DNA from 2 places in the Paenibacillus litoralis genome. Region 2 is predicted to be linked to the other one. Evidence: predicted binding sites of a transcription regulator. Region 2 holds the regulator's gene; the other holds the start of a gene.

What was found. Region 2 encodes CtsR, which represses protease genes until heat stress. Its sites were predicted from a motif close to ATGGTCAATAAAGGTCAAACA; they were not measured.
Region 1: a site for CtsR is predicted at 1,364-1,384, ahead of clpP (ATP-dependent Clp endopeptidase proteolytic subunit ClpP). Genes of this name have one in related genera too.

Annotation. Positions count from the first base shown of each region.
Region 1 is NZ_CP176395.1:352,668-356,268, reverse strand. It holds gene ACKGJP_RS01580 (hypothetical protein) at 1-128, shown strand, start outside; gene ACKGJP_RS01575 (transglycosylase domain-containing protein) at 142-981, shown strand; tRNA gene ACKGJP_RS01570 (tRNA-Arg) at 1,220-1,294, shown strand; gene clpP (ATP-dependent Clp endopeptidase proteolytic subunit ClpP) at 1,440-2,021, shown strand; gene ACKGJP_RS01560 (copper amine oxidase N-terminal domain-containing protein) at 2,309-3,601, opposite strand, start outside.
Region 2 is NZ_CP176395.1:8,464,816-8,468,416, reverse strand. It holds rRNA gene ACKGJP_RS35725 (23S ribosomal RNA) at 1-1,039, shown strand, start outside; rRNA gene rrf (5S ribosomal RNA) at 1,143-1,259, shown strand; gene ACKGJP_RS35715 (CtsR family transcriptional regulator) at 1,525-1,986, shown strand; gene ACKGJP_RS35710 (UvrB/UvrC motif-containing protein) at 2,095-2,610, shown strand; gene ACKGJP_RS35705 (protein arginine kinase) at 2,625-3,601, shown strand, end outside.

The DNA.
Region 1 (3,601 bases), 630 kb from region 2:
ATACATCATCCGTTACCGCGACGATTCGCGAAACGTTCCGTATTGCTCTATCCATCGCCATGCTCGGCTCCAAATCCTCATTCGTTCAACAAACGAACGCTCCCGAGAAGAAGCACTTTACCCTATAAGGAGGCGAAGGACATGCATATCGCAGCAGCGACAAAGGCGGGACACGCCCACACCCGTCCTGCCGTCCCCAAGAAAAAGAATAACCGGCCGTTCCTCTTCCTTAAAAGGCTGACGCTTCTCCTTCTGGCCGCCGCCTTTCTGTTTGCAGCAGGCTGGGCCGGTTTGCTTGCAGCCGGACAAATGCTGATAGGCGATAAAAAGCTGCCCGCGCTTTCTTCGGCCGCAAACGACGGAAGCCGGACTGTTCCTATAACGGAAATGCCCGCGTATATCGCCAATGCGTTCGTGGCCGTCGAGGACCATCGCTTCCAGTCCCATGAAGGCGTAGATTTCCGTTCGTTAGCACGCGCCCTTTGGGTCGATCTGAGGGAAGGCGGCAAAGCGCAAGGCGGGAGCACCATTACGATGCAGCTCGCGCGCAATCTGTTCCTGACGCAGGACAAAACGTACAGCCGCAAGCTGAAGGAAATCGCCATCGCCGTCAGCCTGGAGCGTCAGTATACGAAAGAGCAGCTCCTGGAGCTGTATCTCGGTTCGATATACTTCGGACACGGCATCTACGGGTTGGACAACGCGGCAGACTATTATTTCGGCAAAACGATTCGTGCTGCCGGAGACGCCGGCAAGCCGACAATCGGTTTGCATGAAGCAGCCATCCTTGCCGCTCTTCCGAAAGCGCCGGAGTATTACTCGCCGGTGAAGTTTCCGGATAAGGCGCTAGAGCGGCAAAAGCTTGTTCTCGAGCGAATGGTCGAGCTCGGGCTTATTACCGGGCAAGAGAAGCTGGACGCCCTTCGGGAGCCGCTTAGGATCGTGCCAAGTGCACAAGTGTATGCACGCTCCCAAGGATAGCAGGAGTACCGTTAGGCGGGCGAAAGCGAAGGCCGATCCGGTTTGCGCTTTCGCCGCATGCGTAAGGAATCGTGCCGGCCAAGGATAAACGGCTTCACCGTCTTTTGACGGCGCGTTTACCGAGAAATGGAACAATCAGCGGAGGATAAACTTTCTGACATTTTAAAAGAAGCTTGCTTTTTGCCTCCGATTATCCTATAATAACTCTTGCTTGCTCAAAACAAGCCGATATGCATGTGCACCCGTGGTCCAATGGATATGACGTAGGCCTCCGGAGCCTGAGATCGAGGTTCGATTCCTCGCGGGTGCGCCATAACAACCTTGCATGCTAAACCCACAATTTTGACGATAGCCAGCGAATTGCTGGTTTTTTAATTTCAATAATTTGACCTTTCTTGACCTTTTCGAAAATTTCCGCTATGATGATCGTATCCGAACTTACAAGGAGGATGTCACCGATGAGTTTTATCCCAATGGTAGTTGAACAGGACGGTCGCGGCGAGCGCGGCTACGATATTTATTCCCGCCTGCTGAAGGACCGCATCATTTTCCTCGGGAGCCCGATTAACGATGTAGTGAGCAATGCGATCATTGCCCAGCTGCTGTTTCTGGCCGCGCAAGATTCGGACAAAGACATCAGCATTTACATCAACAGCCCAGGCGGTTCGATTACGGCCGGGATGGCGATTTACGATACGATGCAATTCATTAAACCGGACGTTTCGACGATCTGCGTAGGCATGGCCGCATCGATGGGCGCGTTCCTGTTGACCGCGGGCGCCAAAGGCAAGCGTTACGCGCTGCCGAACAGCGAAGTCATGATTCATCAGCCGCTCGGCGGTGCCGAAGGGCAAGCGAGCGATATCGAGATCCGCGCTAAGCGCATCATCAAAATGCGCGATCATTTGAACGGCATCCTGGCCGAGCGTACCGGCCAGCCGCTTAGCCGCATCGAGAAAGACACCGACCGCGATTATTTCATGAGCGCCGCCGAAGCCCAAGAATACGGCATCGTCGACAAAGTCATCACATCCGTCTAACCCGCACAACCAAGTAGCCCTCGTTACGCGGCCTGCCATCAGGCTGCGTAACGAGGGCTATTTTTTTTCTACTCCAAAGGCCGCTGAGGCTTGACAGTCCAACTGGAGCAGAGCGCAAAAGGGAAGGGGGATATGCCGTAAGAGTTTACGTGCCGCCTTTGAAATCGTGAAATTACAACATAATACAATCACAAATTTCACGATTTCAAGAGTGGCCTGGAGGTATATCCCCCTTCCCTGTGCATGATGCTGCTCCACTTTTTGTTAAGCCTCAGCGGCCTTCTCCCCTACTTCAAATCCTCAAGCGGATAGAACACAATATCGATCGGGAACGCCGAGCCGGCCGGCGGCGTAAACTCGATGTCCAGCGACTCCTCTTCGCCCGTCGTACGCGCAAGCATTTGGACTTCCTCGAACGCTTGAATGACGCCCGACGGCGGCGCCATCACGAATTCGCCGTTGATTTTGAACGGCCCCTTGAACGGTCCGCCTTTCGAGAACAGCAGAATGGCCATTTTGCGAGGCTTATCGGCATGAATTTTGTACATCATCCCGTAGTTGCCCTCATTGAGTACAGCTTGCTTGCGCTGCCTGTCATAGCCCTTATCGAACGGGTCAACCTCGCCGTCGCCTACCGTGATCCGGGAAGTCGTCTTGAAGCTGCTTAGATCAAGATTCCAAGTCTTCTCCGCTACCGGGAAAGTCCCGCGAACGTGACCGTTGAAGTCGAGCTCCTTCAGCAGCGAGAGCGCCGCTTCGGAAGGGGTCGATACCTTCGACATGACCACGAACGAAAATTCCACTTCGCCGTCCGATTCGATGTCATAGAACAGATTGACGCCCTGTCCCGGATAGAAGTCCGGCATCATGGAGTATACATAGCTTTGTCCCGGCGGGATGACGAGAGGTCCTTTGTCGACCGGATCGTTCAGCATAAAATCGACGGAAGCCTCATGTCCGATCAGGTTGGCGTAAATCGACGGATACACTTCGCCCTTATTCGTCGTTTTGACCGTTACCGATTTGCCCGATACGTTTTTGGCCATGATGACGAACTGGATGTTTTCCGTCGTCCCGTTCACATGGTCGGCGTACAGCCGCGCTTTGCCGTTCACTTTCTCGCGGTACAGGATGCCCTTCTCCGTAAACGTCTCCGGGCTATCGCTTACGATCAGAGTGCGGGAGCGGTCTTCCGTTACCTTGGTCGGTACGATCGGGAGGTTTTGAAACTTCGCCCAAATCAGGCTCCAGTCCACTTTTCCGCTACTGTCCTTCAGGCTGATCCTAGTGCCCGGTTCGGAATTGTACATTTTATAAGAAAACTCATCCAAATACGGAATGTTATCGATTGTAATATAGCGGGTATATTCTTTGCTTACATGACCTTTGGAGTCCGTTACCTTGAGGGTAATCGGGTATTTCCCCGGCGAGAAGAACGCATCTTTCTTGCCTTTCCAGTCGTATTTCGCAATCCCTTCCGCATCCGGGTCATAGCTCAAATCCACATATTTGATCGGCTCGCCCAGCCGGTAAGAGGCTTTGCCGAACGTAAACTTGGCAACCGGCGAATTCGTGTCACT
Region 2 (3,601 bases):
GGGGAGCGGTTAGGGGTAACCCGAAGCTGTGAACCGAAGCCCCAGTAAACGGCGGCCGTAACTATAACGGTCCTAAGGTAGCGAAATTCCTTGTCAGGTAAATTCTGACCCGCACGAATGGCGTAACGACTTGGGCGCTGTCTCAACGAGAGATCCGGTGAAATTTTAATACCTGTGAAGATGCAGGTTACCCGCGACAAGACGGAAAGACCCCATGGAGCTTTACTGCAGCTTGATATTGGACTTGGGTACGATCTGTACAGGATAGGTGGGAGCCTTTGAAGCATGAGCGCCAGCTTGTGTGGAGGCGACGTTGGGATACCACCCTGATCGTATCTAGGTTCTAACCTACTCCCGTGATCCGGGAGAGGGACCGTGTCAGGCGGGCAGTTTGACTGGGGCGGTCGCCTCCTAAAGCGTAACGGAGGCGCCCCAAGGTTCCCTCAGAATGGTTGGAAATCATTCGAAGAGTGCAAAGGCATAAGGGAGCTTGACTGCGAGACAGACAAGTCGAGCAGGGACGAAAGTCGGGCTTAGTGATCCGGTGGTACCGAATGGAAGGGCCATCGCTCAACGGATAAAAGCTACCCTGGGGATAACAGGCTTATCTCCCCCAAGAGTCCACATCGACGGGGAGGTTTGGCACCTCGATGTCGGCTCATCGCATCCTGGGGCTGAAGTAGGTCCCAAGGGTTGGGCTGTTCGCCCATTAAAGCGGTACGCGAGCTGGGTTCAGAACGTCGTGAGACAGTTCGGTCCCTATCTGTCGCGGGCGCAGGAAATTTGAGAGGAGCTGTCCTTAGTACGAGAGGACCGGGATGGACGTACCGCTGGTGTACCAGTTGTTCCGCCAGGAGCATCGCTGGGTAGCCAAGTACGGACGGGATAAGCGCTGAAAGCATCTAAGCGTGAAGCCCCCCTCAAGATGAGATTTCCCAGTATGTAAGACCCCTTGAAGACGACGAGGTAGATAGGTTCGAGGTGGAAGTGCAGCAATGCATGCAGCTGACGAATACTAATCGGTCGAGGGCTTATCCAACATCTTTACATCGACAGGTGTAAGGACTACGAAGGAACAAGGATGAATGCAGAACTTCGCATCTAGTTTTCAGGGAGTAAACCCCCTGTATATGGGCAACATGTTTGGTGACGATGGCGGAGGGGAACCACGCGTACCCATCCCGAACACGACCGTTAAGCCCTCCAGCGCCGATTGTACTTGATCCGCAGGGATCTGGGAGAGTAGGACGTTGCCAAGCAGCTCGCAGCACCTTCACTGGTTATCCAGTGAAGGTGCTGCTTTTTTTGTTGCGAAGAAAGCCGGTGAAGAGTGTTCAAGAGTCGTTTACAGACGCTCTCAGTTACGGGGTAGGCCATTTGAAGGTGGGCAAGGATGCCGTATAAGGAAATAAGGAAACGTCAACAATAAATACCGGTACCCTCTTGGCAAACGGGAAAAAAGTGTTATAATAAAGTTAAAGTCAAAGAAAGTCAAAGTCAACTTACTTCTTAGGAGGATAGTGAATGCGCAATGTTTCGGAGATTATCGAACATTACTTGAAGCAAACGTTACTGCAAAGTCCGAATGGCGTCATTGAAATCCAAAGAAATGATTTGGCCGAACGCTTTCAATGCGTCCCTTCGCAAATTAATTATGTGATCAGCACACGCTTTACGATCGAGAAAGGCTACCTTGTAGAGAGCAAGCGCGGAGGCGGCGGTTACGTTCGCATTCAGAAAGTCGAGCTCAGCTCCCAAGGAACCATTTTGGATCATATTTCGCGTACAGTCGGCAATCACATAGATCAGACGACTGCAGAAGGGTTGATTTATCAGCTGCTGGAAGGCGGATTCATCACAAACCGGGAAGCCAATTTGTTTAATGCGGCAATCTCAAGAGAGGTTCTCGTTTTTAAATTGCCATTCCGGGACGAAATTCGCGCCACGATTTTGAAAGCGATGCTGATTGCTCTGCTTAGCCGCTAACACCGCATACGTTAAGCGTCATGAGGAAGGATATTGAGAGGTACTCATGAGTAAGACGGCGAGGCAAGCTGTGCAATCATCGGCTTTATCAGATAGGAGGCTGATCGTATGAATTGTCAGGAATGCGGGAAGAAGCCGGCGACGCTTCATTTTACGAAGATCGTCAATGGCGAGAAAACCGAATTCCATATTTGCGAATCATGCGCGCGCGAGAAGGGCGAGCTGATTCCTGGAACGGCGGGCGGCTTTTCGATTCATAACCTGCTTTCGGGGCTGCTTGAATTCGGTCCTACAACCGGGTCAATCGGAGCTAAAATGCAGACGCTGCGCTGCGAGCAATGCGGGCTAACCTATACCCAGTTCAGCAAACTCGGGCGTTTTGGCTGCAGTTCTTGCTATCGGCATTTCGGGGATCGGCTGGATCCGCTGTTTAAACGCGTACACGGCAATACGGTTCACGTTGGAAAAGTACCCAAACGTACCGGTGGCCTCATAAAATATAAAAGGGAGCTCGAGCAGCTGAAGCGTGAGCTCTCCGAGCACATCGAGCGGGAGGAGTTCGAGAACGCGGCGGGCGTTCGAGACCAAATTCGCGATCTAGAGAAGAAGCTGGCAGGCTTGTAAAGGAGGCGATCGAGATGGCGCTGGAGCGCTTTGTCAACGAGGCATCAAGTGACTGGATGAGAAGCGGAGGGCCGGATGGCGATATCGTTATCAGCAGCCGGGTTCGGATCGCTCGCAATTTGCAAAGCTATCCGTTTCCGATGTTAGCGACGAACCAACAGTCCCAGGAAGTGCTCGATCAAGCGGAATGCGTAGCAAATAGCAAAGATTTGCAAGCGATTGACGATTTTACGTTCATTCCTCTTTCGGATGTGAACGAAGTCGAGAAGAAGGTGCTCGTCGAGAAGCATTTGATCAGCCCAGCGCTCGCTAACGAATCCCGGAACGGCGCCGTGATGCTGAGCGGGAACGAATCGATTAGCATTATGATCAACGAAGAAGATCATTTGCGTATTCAATGCCTGCGTGCCGGATTTCAAATCCAGGAAGCGTGGGAGTTCGCGAATCAGATCGATGACGTGTTTGAAACCCAGTGGGGATATGCGTTCGACGAAAACCGCGGTTATTTAACTAGCTGTCCGACGAATGTCGGAACGGGGATACGGGCATCGGTCATGATTCATTTGCCTGCTTTGGTCGTTACCCAGCAAATTAATCGCATTTTATCGGCCGTCACCCAGGTGGGGCTTGCCGTGAGAGGTCTTTACGGAGAAGGCAGCGAAGCGATCGGCAATTTGTTTCAAATTTCGAATCAGATTACGCTGGGTCAGTCTGAAGAAGAAATTATCGAAAACCTGCACAGCGTCGTAAGGCAAATCATCGAGCACGAACGCGCGGCTCGGAGCAAGCTTCTGTCGGAATCCGGGCAACGGCTTGCGGACAGAGTTTACCGTTCCTACGGCATTTTAACCCATGCCATGATTATGGACTCCAAGGAGGCGGCACAGCGGCTATCGGACGTTAGACTCGGGCTCGATCTCGGCATACTGAAGAATGGATCGGCTCAAGCCTTAAACGAGCTGCTGGTCATGACGCAGCCAGGTTTTTTACA